Regions from separate parts of the Exiguobacterium sp. OS-77 genome, predicted to be linked through region 1. Evidence: predicted binding sites of a transcription regulator. Region 1 holds the regulator's gene; each other region holds the start of a gene.

Evidence for each region. The regulator Rex, encoded in region 1, represses fermentation and respiration genes when NADH is low (regulators of the CRP and FNR family bind a similar motif). The targets are predictions, from matches to a motif close to TTGTGAAATATTTCACAA.
Region 2: pflB (formate C-acetyltransferase) is a predicted target of Rex. The motif match lies at 1,489-1,506, and genes of this name have one in related genera.
Region 3: EXG77_RS13335 (formate/nitrite transporter family protein) is a predicted target of Rex. The motif match lies at 1,789-1,806, and genes of this name have one in related genera.

The regions. Positions count from the first base shown of each region.
Region 1 is NZ_DF239008.1:292,864-297,154, forward strand. It holds gene EXG77_RS01490 (hypothetical protein) at 1-156, opposite strand, end outside; gene EXG77_RS01495 (ABC-F family ATP-binding cassette domain-containing protein) at 138-2,039, opposite strand; gene EXG77_RS01500 (redox-sensing transcriptional repressor Rex) at 2,207-2,866, shown strand; gene EXG77_RS01505 (twin-arginine translocase TatA/TatE family subunit) at 2,866-3,066, shown strand; gene tatC (twin-arginine translocase subunit TatC) at 3,074-3,853, shown strand; tRNA gene EXG77_RS01515 (tRNA-Ala) at 3,958-4,033, shown strand; gene EXG77_RS01520 (S8 family serine peptidase) at 4,254-4,291, shown strand, end outside.
Region 2 is NZ_DF239008.1:2,536,997-2,541,287, forward strand. It holds gene EXG77_RS13035 (DEAD/DEAH box helicase) at 1-796, opposite strand, end outside; gene EXG77_RS13040 (hypothetical protein) at 825-1,253, opposite strand; gene pflB (formate C-acetyltransferase) at 1,593-3,842, shown strand; gene pflA (pyruvate formate-lyase-activating protein) at 3,877-4,291, shown strand, end outside.
Region 3 is NZ_DF239008.1:2,596,026-2,600,316, forward strand. It holds gene EXG77_RS13325 (aminopeptidase) at 1-377, opposite strand, end outside; gene EXG77_RS13330 (YkvA family protein) at 476-895, shown strand; gene EXG77_RS13335 (formate/nitrite transporter family protein) at 932-1,768, opposite strand; gene EXG77_RS13340 (hypothetical protein) at 1,952-2,554, opposite strand; gene EXG77_RS13345 (YitT family protein) at 2,691-3,557, shown strand; gene EXG77_RS13350 (hypothetical protein) at 3,749-4,291, shown strand, end outside.

The DNA of each region.
Region 1 (4,291 bases):
GAGGAACAAAGGAAGTGCAGCATTGAAGGCATCTGGACGAATAAAGACGGATACATAATCGGCATATAACGGTACGAAATAGAGAACACCGGATAGTAATCCTAAGATGAGATTGATGAAAAAGCTCTTCGTCCGCATCAGTGTTGGTTCTCCCATCGTTCCATTAATTCGAGCAAATCGACATCAATCTGATCACGTTCTGCCGAAAGTGCCGTTGCTTTCGGAATGTCATTGAAGACTTCCGGTTCGCAAAGCAACTGTTCGATCTCCGCTGAACGCTGTTCGAGCCGCTCAATGTCTTGTTCGAGTTGTTCGATTTGCTGACGGCGCTTGCGCTCTTCCTTCTGCGCTTCTTTATCGATCGTCTTCGATGCCGTGACTTTTGCTGCTTTTGCTTCCTCGGCTTCAAGACGAGCGATTTCTTCTTGCTCCGCCTTCTTCTCCGTGTAGTACGAATAATCACCGAGGTATTCCGTCACGCCGGCTTCACTCATCTCGATGACGCGGGTCGCGATTCGGTCGATGAAGTAACGGTCGTGAGAGACGAATAACAGCGTTCCTTCGTAGTCGACGAGCGCATTTTCAAGGACCATCTTCGAATCCAGATCCAAGTGGTTCGTCGGCTCATCGAGGACGAGGACGTTCGTTTTCCGGAGTTTCAGTTTTGCAAGTGCGAGACGTCCGCGTTCGCCACCAGATAACTCATGGACGATCTTGAAGACATCGTCACCGCTAAACAAGAATTGCCCGAGGACAGACCGGACTTCTTGTTCACGCATCAGTGGCCATTCGTTCCAAATCTCATCGATGACGCGGTTCCGGTCATTGAGTTCTGCCTGCTCTTGATCGTAATATCCGATCGAGACGCCAGTTCCGAAACGGAAATCACCGAAGAGGGGGCGTAAGCGACCGACGAGGACTTTTAGAAGCGTCGACTTTCCGATTCCATTCGGTCCGACGAGTGCCAGCGATTCACCGCGTTGCAAGCGGAACGTGATGTCTTTTGAGACAGCTTCTTCGTAACCGATTGCCAGTTGATTGACTTGAAGAACGTCATTCCCGCTCTGTTTTTCAATCGGGAAGGACAGGACCGTGCTACGCTCATCCCCATCTGGTCGGTCGAGCCGATCGACCTTCTCGAGCCGCTTCCGGACACTTTGGGCACGTTTGGTCGTCGTCGCTCGGGCGATGTTCCGTTGAATGAAGTCCTGCATCTTCGTGATTTCTTCTTGTTGCTGTTCGAACTGTTTCATTTCTTGATCGTACAATGCCGCTTTTTGTTCCAAGTACTTCGTGTAGTTACCGGTGAACTTACGGCAGACATTGCGTGACAGCTCATAGACGACATTGACGACTTGGTCAAGGAAGTACCGGTCGTGCGAGACGATCAGAACGGCACCACGATAACCGCCGAGGTAACTTTCGAGCCAAGCAAGCGTATCGATATCGAGGTGGTTGGTCGGCTCATCGAGAATGAGGAGCTCTGGTGCTTGCAGGAGCATCTTCGCTAAGGCGAGACGTGTCCGTTGACCACCGGATAACGTTTGGATCCGACGCGAATAATCGTCCGGATAAAAGCGCATGCCGTGCAGGACGGAGCGGATATTCGCTTCGAACTGATAACCACCCGCTTCTGAGAAGTCGTATTGCGCTTGATCGTACGTCTTTAGGAGACGATCGTACGCGACCGGATCGTTCAAGATATGCTCCATGCCCATTTCGATTTCCATCCGGCGTAGTGTTCGTTCTTGTTCCTGCAAATGTTCAAAGACGGTCAGCATCTCGTTCCAGATCGTCTCGTTCGATTCAAGACCACTGTCCTGCGCGAGATAACCGATTTTGACATCTTTACCTTTCATGATGTCACCCGAGTCATGACTGAGTTCGCCAGCAATGATTTTGAGCAAGGTCGATTTACCGGCACCATTTCGTCCGACGAGCGCAATCCGGTCGTGCTCTTGTACTTCCAATTTGATATTTTCTAAAATCGGCTCAACGCCGAATGATTTCGAGAGTTGGTTGACTTGTAAGAGTATCATTTCCATCCATCCTTCCACCCTTTAGTCTATCACGAACAAAAGCGCGAGGTCCTGCGGAATATATTATTTGTGACTCTATGTGAAGTGGTTTACAATCAAGGAGAGTAGAAAGCTTTTTGCAAAGATTTGGGTGCCACGATGGATGTGGCCGAAGGGGGAACTGCAGGATGAATGGACCAGACACAAAAATTCCACAAGCGACAGCAAAACGGTTGCCGCTATATTATCGCTTCATCCAAAGTTTATACAATTCAGGCAAGCTCCGCGTCTCTTCTGCTGAGTTAAGCGAGGCGGTGAAGGTTGATTCAGCAACGATTCGTCGCGATTTTTCCTACTTTGGGGCATTAGGGAAGAAGGGGTATGGATATAACGTTCAACATCTCTTAACGTTTTTCCGCAAAACCTTGAATCAAGATGAGGTGACGAATGTTGCCTTAATCGGGGTCGGTCATCTCGGAACAGCGTTTGCAAATTATAACTTTTTAAAGAATAATAGTACTCGGATAGTCGTTGCGTTTGATGCGGACGAAGAGAAGGTCGGAACAACGACGCATGACGTTCCAATCTATCATGTTTCGGACATGAAAGAACAAATCGAAGCGAATCAGGTCGATGTTGCCATCTTGACGGTTCCATCCCAGTTCGCGCAGTCAGTAGCGGATGAGTTAGTCGAGTATGGTGTGACTGGCATCCTGAACTTTACGCCCGCGCGGTTGAACGTGCCAGCGAGCGTCCGGGTCCATCACATCGATTTATCGATCGAGTTGCAGTCGTTAGTTTATTTCATGAAGCATTATTCGCAATCAGCTGAAGGAGTGAAATCATAATGGAAAACCTTATCCCGTCAACTATAGCATTCATCGGACCAGGTAGCTTAGCACTAATCGGTGTCGTCGCATTAATCATCTTCGGACCGAAGAAGTTACCTGAACTTGGTCGTGCTGCGGGTCAGACATTGAAAGAGTTCAAGAGCGCAACGAACGGTATCATGGACGACGATAAAAAGGATGAACCGAAAGAGAAGTGATTGAATCATGGCGATTGATCAAGAACAAAGCGTGACGTCGCATCTGGACGAACTGCGTAAACGGATCGTCTGGTCGCTTATCATCGTCGTCGTCCTGTTCGCTGTTGCATTTCCGCTCGTCCGACCGCTCGTTCGCTTCTTGCAAGCGGACTTAAAAGAGCTCGGTATCGGTTTGAATGCCTTCAACGTCGCAGATCCTTTAATGTTGTATTTGAATCTTGCGTTCATCATCGCAATCGTGCTGGCATCGCCGTTCTGGATGTATCAACTCTGGGCATTCGTCCGCCCTGGTCTGTATGATAAGGAGCAAAAAGCGACATTGACGTATATTCCGGTCATCTTCTTTCTATTTTTGGCTGGTGTAGCCTTCTCATACTTTTGGTTGTTACCTTTCTTATTAAAAGTTTCGACTGAACTAGGGAAGGAACTCGGAATCGAACAAGTCATCGGAGTTGAGAACTACTTCAGTTTCTTAATCCGATTAACGATTCCGTTCGGTCTTCTTTTCCAATTGCCGGTCGTGACGATGTTTCTGACACGTCTTGGTCTCGTGACGCCAATTTTCATGCGAAAGAATCGGAAATATGCGTACTTTGCGCTGTTCGTCGTTGCGGCATTGATCGCACCGCCGGACGTGACGTCACACTTGATGATCTCGGTCCCATTGTTCGTTCTCTATGAAATCAGCATCTTGATTTCTGCGCGGACGTACAAAAAGGTCTTGATCCTCGAGCAACAGGCAGAGCTTGAACGACAGGCGGATTTGATGCGTGAATTGAATAAATGAATCGTGAATTCCTTCCGATAATTTTGGAAGGGATTCTTTTTTATGAAAGCGTTATTTTTATATTGATAAAGCAGTTAGCGATGCGTATACTAAAGTTAATTCATGGGGGCTTAGCTCAGCTGGGAGAGCGTTTGGCTGGCAGCCAAAAGGTCGTCGGTTCGATCCCGATAGTCTCCACCATATTCGTACACTTCAAACTCTTGAGCATTCAAGAGTTTTTTGTTGTTTTCAAAATATGGAAATGCAATATAAAGTGTCAATAAAAACAAATAATTATATAAAACAGACAGAACTGAATTGTTTATTTCCATCTATTTCATTAAACTAAATATACAGAATTTTCGTTTAACTGTTTTGTTGGTAACATCATTATAGTTTTTTAGAAAAGGGGAAAAGAAGTATGAAGAAGGAAATCGCACTCTTGGCAGCTGTCTTGAT
Region 2 (4,291 bases), 2.2 Mb from region 1:
TTTCAGCATCCAAAATCCGATATTTCAATGAGAATTTACTCAACTCACCATTTAATGGTCCGAGGAAGGAGCGGTTGTTGATGAATGTCAGCACTTTTGATCCTTGCATGTTCGCCAGGCGACGTAACAATTCCGGCTTCTGACGACGTGAAGTCTCCAAATAACCGAATGTCACTTGTGTGCTGACGGCACGCTCAACCCGAATCGTCTCAGGGTTGTTTGCAAGCGTCCGTCCCCATTCTGCTGTCCGTTCCGGCAATGTCGCGGAGACGAATGCTAACTGACGATCGCGTAGTGCACTGTTTGCGATTCGCGTCGCCGAGTCACTCATACCACTCTCATAGATTTGATCCGCTTCGTCCAAGACGATCAATTTCACCTTATGCATCTTTAGCTTCTTCGAATCGATCAACTCAACGAGACGCCCTGGCGTTCCGACGATGATTTGTGGTTTTTTCTTCAATCGTTCATATTGTCGTTTTAATTCAACACCACCAATGAATGCACCGGATTTGATACCACTTCCTTGAGCAAACAATTGAATGACTTGATGAATTTGCATGACGAGTTCCCGTGTTGGTGCCGTGATCACGACTTGCACGTGTGGTTCTTCTACTTCAATCTTTTCTAAAGCTGGAATGACATAAGCAAGCGTCTTCCCTGTTCCTGTTGGCGCTTCAGCCAGGACATCTTTTCCTTCGCGCAACAACGGAATCGCTTGTTCTTGAACAGGCATCAACTCGGTAAAGCGCGCCCGTTCCCATGCTTCCTGTAAAAATGGTTTTGTAAAGTTCATAACGATTTCTCCTACTCTCTTAATTCCATCATGCCGTTACGTATTCGACATGATCTCCTGATGCATCACGGTATCCCCGTAATGTCTGTGTATATTCATTTCCTGCGTCGAGCAATCGAATGTGGAATCGAATCTCGCTTTCACCGGCTTCTTCTTCTAAAATCTCGAATCCTTGGATGACACGATCCTGTAATTCTGCAGCGAGTGCCGGGTACTCCGCAAGACTCGCATACGTCGCTTTTACGTCAACCGGACGACGAACAAGCGCAATCCAATACGATTCATCATAGCCGATAAAGTCTTCATAATCAAAATCATCTTCAAATCGAATCCAGAATCCATCATTTTCGAATTCCGTGATCATTCCCGTTCGCGTTGAACCGTCCGATCCGATTTTCAGCGAGACCCAGTCTCCCGACTGATACTCTCCTTGTTGTGTTAATGATACATACTCCATTTGGCACACCTCCACGTTCTATATTCCCTTTTTCATTGTCAACGATACGTCTTAAAAATACAAGGCACCGTAGCGTGACATTCCTCACAGTTTCAACTGTTCTAGTGAATCTTTTTCAAATCAACTCATACAGTTTCCAAAAAACCTTGAATTAGCAATCTAAAACTGTTTTTTTAAAACTATTTTCATATGAATACAGAAATAAAGAAAGCCCGTCATATCAACGTTTGTCCACTTGTTAAAACATTCACATGAACGTAAAGGGAATCACCCCTTCCTTTTGTTACACTATTCACATAAGGAACTGATGATTAGCTCAATATTAAAGGAGTGGTATCCATGTTATTAGAAAAAACGAGTGCTTGGGCAAGCTTTACGTCTGGTGAATGGGTAAAGACGATCGATGTCGCAGACTTCATCCGACTCAATCGCACGGAATATACAGGAGATGATCACTTTTTAGTCGGTCCGACGCAAGCAACGGAACGTCTCTGGCAACAAATTCTACAGCTGACGAATGAAGAACGACAACGTGGTGGTGTATATGCCGTCGATGCTAAAACACCATCAACGATCCTCTCGCATGATGCAGGGTATCTGAATCGCTCACTTGAAAAAATCGTCGGTTTACAGACAGACGAACCGTTTAAACGTTCGATTCATCCGAACGGTGGGATTCGGATGGTGAATGATGCCCTAGCTGCGTATGGCTTTGAAGCAGACGAGACCGTCACGAAAACTTTCAGCGAGTACCGGAAGACACATAACCAAGGGGTTTTCGATGCCTATACCCCTGAAATGCGCGCTGCACGTAAAGCCGGTATTATCACCGGATTACCTGATGCTTATGGTCGCGGACGGATCATCGGTGACTATCGTCGTGTTGCTTTGTACGGAACGGCACGCTTGATCGAAGAACGTAAGAAGGATTTAAAGGCACGTGGCGGGTTCTTATCTGAATCGATGATTCGCGACCGTGAAGAGATGAATGAACAGTTGCGCGCATTAACGGAATTGACCGAGCTTGGAGCTCGCTATGGTTTCGATCTCTCCCGCCCTGCAGAAACAGCACAAGAAGCATTCCAGTGGGTCTATCTTGCCTATCTTGCTGCCATCAAAGAGCAAAACGGGGCAGCCATGTCACTCGGTCGAGTCTCGACGTTCCTTGATATTTATGTCGAACGTGATCTTGCGGCTGGTCGCTTGACGGAAGAGACTGCACAAGAACTCGTCGATCATTTCGTCATGAAGCTTCGGATCGTTAAGTTCTTACGGACACCAGACTACAACGATCTATTCTCAGGTGATCCGACGTGGGTAACGGAATCAATCGGTGGAATGAGTGAAGATGGACGATCAAACGTCACGAAAAGTTCATTCCGCTTCTTACACACTCTCTCGACACTTGGTCCGGCACCGGAACCGAATCTAACCGTTCTCTGGTCTACTCAGCTTCCACGCGGATTCAAGGAATTCTGTGCGAAGATGTCGATCGTTTCAAGCTCGATTCAATATGAAAACGATGATTTGATGTTACCGGTTTACGGAGATGATTACGGCATCGCTTGCTGTGTCTCTGCGATGAAGATCGGGAAACAGATGCAGTTCTTCGGTGCGCGAGCAAACCTAGCAAAAGCATTACTTTATACGATTAATGGCGGAATGGACGAGAAGCTCAAAATCCAAGTCGCCCCTGCTACACCACTAATGCTCGACGAAGTACTCGATTACGAGACCGTCATGGCGGCTTATGATCGTCAACTCGATTGGCTCGCGGAACTGTACGTCAACACACTGAATGTCATCCACTACATGCATGATAAGTACAGCTACGAACGGATTGAAATGGCTTTACATGATCCAGAAATCTTACGGACGATGGCATGCGGTATCGCTGGTTTATCGGTCGTCGCTGACAGTCTATCTGCCATCCGTTACGCAACAGTTCGTCCAATCCGAGATGCGGATGGGATTGCAGTTGATTTCAAGATCGAAGACGAGTTTCCGAAGTTCGGGAATAACGATGAACGGGTCGATCAGATGGCGGTCGATCTCGTCACACTGTTCATGGAGAAAATCCGTAAACATCCAACGTATCGCAATGCCCTTCCGACGCAGTCTGTCCTGACGATCACTTCAAACGTCGTCTACGGTAAAAAAACAGGAAATACGCCAGATGGACGCCGTGCGGGTGAACCATTCGCACCTGGTGCTAACCCGATGCATGGACGTGACACTAGAGGAGCTGTCGCCGCACTGACATCTGTCGGAAAATTACCATATGAACATGCGCTCGACGGGATTTCCTACACGTTCTCGATCGTGCCAAAAGCACTTGGTAAGGATGAAGCCACACGCATTCGCAATACAGTCGGATTACTTGACGGATATATGGGTGGTACGACTTCAAAAGGACACCATTTGAATGTCAACGTCTTTGACCGTGAGACGTTACTAGATGCCATGGAGCATCCAGAACAATATCCACAGTTAACGATTCGGGTATCCGGTTATGCAGTCAACTTCATTAAACTGACGCGTGAACAACAGATCGATGTCATCAATCGAACGTTCCACGGTTCTCTCTAAAATGATGTGTAGTATGTGAAAGGAAGTGAGCAGGATGACCTATGGTATGATCCATTCCGTTGAATCATGTGGAACAGTCGATGGTCCTGGCATTCGATTCATCGTCTTTACGCAAGGATGTCCACTACGATGTCAATACTGTCATAACGTGGATACATGGGAGTTCGGTTGCGGACGGCGTGTCTCAGCAGACGAAGTCGTAAAAGAAGCGATCAGCTATCGCTCCTTTTTCGAGGCCACGGGTGGCGGAATCACCTTCTCTGGAGGTGAACCGCTCGCTCAGCCAGAATTCTTGGAGGCTGCTTTAACAGAAGCAAAACGCCATGGACTGCATACGGTCATCGATACCGCGGGATCCGTCGTCCCGAAAAACATCGATGCGATTCTCGATGCGACGGATCTAGTACTACTCGATGTCAAACATATCGACGATGCCGCTTGTCGCGTCT
Region 3 (4,291 bases), 2.3 Mb from region 1:
GCGACACCGGCTGCTTTATTCGCACGTGCGATTCGGCTCGAGTCCACGCCATTCAATAAATCCGGATCTTCACTGACGACCGATAAGAACGCTGTCTTTTCTTCTGCCAGTTGGTCGTAACGTGCTTTTAACCAATCCGGGAACGTATCAAACGACTCTTCCGGTGCATCGAAATAACGGATTTTCGTCATCTCATCATCTGACCATTGTACATATACTTGCGTAGCTCCTACTTCGTAGGCGACACGCGTGATTTCACGAACGAGCGGCAAATTTTCGATTCCTGCACGCACCTCGAGTTGTTGTCCTGGTTGTAGATTAATTCCCGTACGCACGGCTAAAGACGCGTATTGTTGTAATTCTGCTTGTGTCGGCATTATGTAATCCCCTTTCTTGTATCTTTATTTTCACGAAATAGTTGCAATTTTGCAAGAAATAAGGCGAAACTAGAAAGAGAAGAGAAGGAGGCATCACCATGGAATTCACACCCGGCGATTTTAAATCGGCTTATACGTATTTTCACCGACAGGCACTCGACCTCGTTGGTGATGAAAAAGCACAGCAAGAATTGTTAGTTCGAGCAGAAATCGGACTTGCGCACTTGACGCAAGATATCGCGTCTACAGAAAGCTCGGACATCGAACGCGAGGCAGAACTCGTCCTTTATTTTCAATTAAAACAACTGCTTGAAATGCTTCGTGCTCTCTATCAGAAAAAATTCGAAATGCATGCGGAGCAGGAACAATTGTTATTGACGGCCGTTCTGTACTTTACGTCTCCTGTTGACGCCTTACCGGACGATAACGTCCTCGGGCTCTTCGATGATGCACAAATCGTCGAGACGATTTACGAAGAACTGGCTGCAGACGTCGATCGCTTTCAACATATGGAATGAATGAAAAAAGCAGCTGTCGCGACAGCTGCTTTTTGATTATGCATTTTGTTTCGAAGCAATATGAACAGGTGTCGTGGATTGACGTGATTCATCTACTTCTAATTTTTCTTTATTCAGCCACGTATAGATCATTCCCATGAAGACTGCTCCACCAATGATGTTTCCAGCTAAAGCTGGCAACAGGTTATGCATCGCTCCGGCAAATGTGATCGTATCCGGATGTGGTACGACTAACGCAATGGAGAACAAGGCCATATTGGCGATGACGTGATCAAATCCAGATGCGAAGAAGACTGCGACCAGTACCATCATCATCATGATCTGCGCCAACTCATTCTTCATGTTCTTTGGAATGAAAATCGCTAAACAGACCATCCAGTTACAGAAGATAGCTCGTGTGAAGATTTCCCACGTCGTATGGTGGATCTTCGTTTCTGAGACAGAAAATAACCAGTTGTTCATACCAAGCTCTTGGATGATTCCTGTTTGAGAAAAGAGTAGCGCAAATGCTAATCCTCCAAGTCCATTTCCAATCAGACAGATCAACCAGACCTTCATCGTATCCATCTTCGTCGTATAGCCGCGCATCGTCGCCGTCGTGAAATACATCGTATTTCCTGTGAACAGCTCTGCCCCACCGTAAACGATCAGGACGAGTGCCACTCCGAAGGTCAGTCCACCAACAAGTGTCGCAGCAGGTGACTCCGCCATATATAGACCGTTAATTGCTTTTAAGGTAAAAATAATTGCAAATCCAATGAAAATCCCTGCTAGCATGGCACGAACTAAGTACTCGAGAGGACGCATTTGTAGCATGCGCGTCGACTTGATTGCTTTATTCCGTAATCCTTCTAATGCTTCTACCTCGTTCATCGTAGAAACCTCTCTTTCTTTTGTTCAACACTTCACAATGTTTGTTCATTTATTATCATACTTCCATCTTAAAAGATGTTCAAGTATTGAATAGACCTGTTTTATCGTTTTTATAAAAGAACGAGATGTAAACGATATCATTGTGTCGAGATTGTGAAAAATGCCTTTTCTTGCTTTATACAACTAATTAGTTTGAATTCGTAGTCGTGATGCGAAGCGTTCAAAGAAAGTATTTCGCCTTGATGCATCGAGCACATAACCATCAATGACAACCCGATTAAAGCGTCTAGAAGAGGAAGTAGCTCGTTCAATATCGGTCGGAGTGTAGGCGTCGAATGTTTTCCGGTCCATCGTAAAATCTGCACCTGAATACGGATCCGTGTAGTAAATTTCGAGATCGGTCAAATCAGGAATCGTTGAAAATAAAACAAGTGTATGATGCATCAGCACTTTAGATAACCGAGCTTTCAAAAAATCCTGATTCACTTGTAGTGTTCCAGTATCGGTACCAATCCAGGCTTGTCGCTCTTTTCCTGTAACCTCATAAACAAGCCGCAACGATTCCCCTTCGACATCTACCTGTTTTAATTCTGATGAGAACGGAAGTTGTTCGGCTAATTGACGAACCGCTACCGTATTCATCATCGAAGCACCCACTTGTCTCGCTACGAGATCTCCATCATGCCAAATAGACGTTCGATTTTCTTCATCCGATGGTTGAAAAATGCGAATACCAATTAGTATTACTAAACAAATACAACCAATAAGCAAGAACGTTTTTTTCATTTTCATCACCTTCCTAAAAAAACGTACCCTTTTTCATCTTTTTTCATAAGAAGGGTTGAAATTTTATGCATATGGGCGTACTCTTGCAGGCAGATACTCACAGAAGGAGGAGCATGAGGTCACTCATCATATTGCCATGACTACAACACACCCACAGAAAAAGAGAGTTGAAAAAATTAGTTTTTTAATCATCGGTACATTGCTTTATTCCCTTTACATCAGTTTACTACTATCTCCAAATGATATCGGATCAGGCGGTATCATGGGGATCACACTCATCATCCAAGAGCTCTTCCACACGCCAATCGGTTTAACGCAATTGCTTTTAAACATCCCACTCTTCCTTTTAGGTTTTCGTTTTCTGCGTAAACGGTTCATGTTCTTATCCGGCATCATCGTCGTTGCTTCCTCTTTTTTAATCGACTGGATTCCGACTCAAATTGTTCCGGAATCTTTAAATGATCCGCTCGTCGCCTCCATCTTTGCCGGTCTAGTCTCTGGACTTGCGATGGCATTGATTTTCTTCGGTGGTGCTTCAACTGGAGGGCTTGATATTCTTGGAAAATTTTTCTTCGCTCGTTTTCATAACTGGCCACTTCCTCGCATATTTCTGATGCAAGATCTTGTCATCTACATCCTTGTTTGGTGGGTGTTTGACTTAAAACACGTTATGTACGCGCTCATCATGAGCTTCGTTCGCGCCAAAGCCCTTCAGACGGTTTACAGTTTCTATTCTGCTTCTAAGCAATGTATCATCATTTGTGAGAAAGCAGATGAAATCAATGAAGTCATTACAAAAGAACTCGGTCGTGGTGTCACGATTCTCGATGCACGTGGAGGATATTCCAACCGAACGAAAAAAATGGTCTATGTCGTCGTTCAAAATAATGAAATCGTCCGTTTGCAAGAGATCGTCTCTTCCGTTGAGCCAAATGCATTCGTTACATTCTCAGAAATTCATACGGTTTTCGGAAACTATAAGGAACATTCCTATTCGTTTTAACCAAGCGCAGCCAAGCTGCGCTTTTTCTTCTACATAAAACAGCTTCTCGGATTGCACTAGCTTTCCTGCTTTTTTATTCAGAATACTGACTTCTTACTTTCCTATCCCTATTCAAAAAATAGACAGGCTTCACTTTTCTTGTAATAGTAGTTAAGCTAATGACATGTCTTTTTATTTAAAGGAATGATTGCATGCACTCACTATGGCGTCAGCGTGTTCTGCTGATTCTTTTGATCAGTTTATTTGCCTCTATACCAATCATTTATGCCTTATCTGGTTATCGGACAATTGCGGCGATGACAGCGCAGATGAAGGATCATGATATACCGTTAATTAATCAAGTCGATCAGTTGGTTGAACATAATCGAGATCGAGCAAACGCAGTCCGCGGCCTCTTATTGTACGAAGATAATCGTTATATTGAACAATATTATTTTTCGACTTCGAAAATTCATGACTTACGTAATAGTCTGAATCAATCTTCAACTACTCCAGGAACAATTAAAGATCTTCTTCGTCGCAACAATGTCTGGGAGTCAGAAATCGAACGGGTTTTCGTCGTATATGAACGCCAAAGTCCAGCAGCAGCAAAACGTCTCGCCAGACAATCGACTCAAACGACTCAGACGATCCTTGAAGACTTATCACGTGTAAAAGATGATTTATATCGAACGCTTCAGGCAAAATTACAACAATCGGATGCGTTAATTGCTACATATAAATGGATGTGCCTC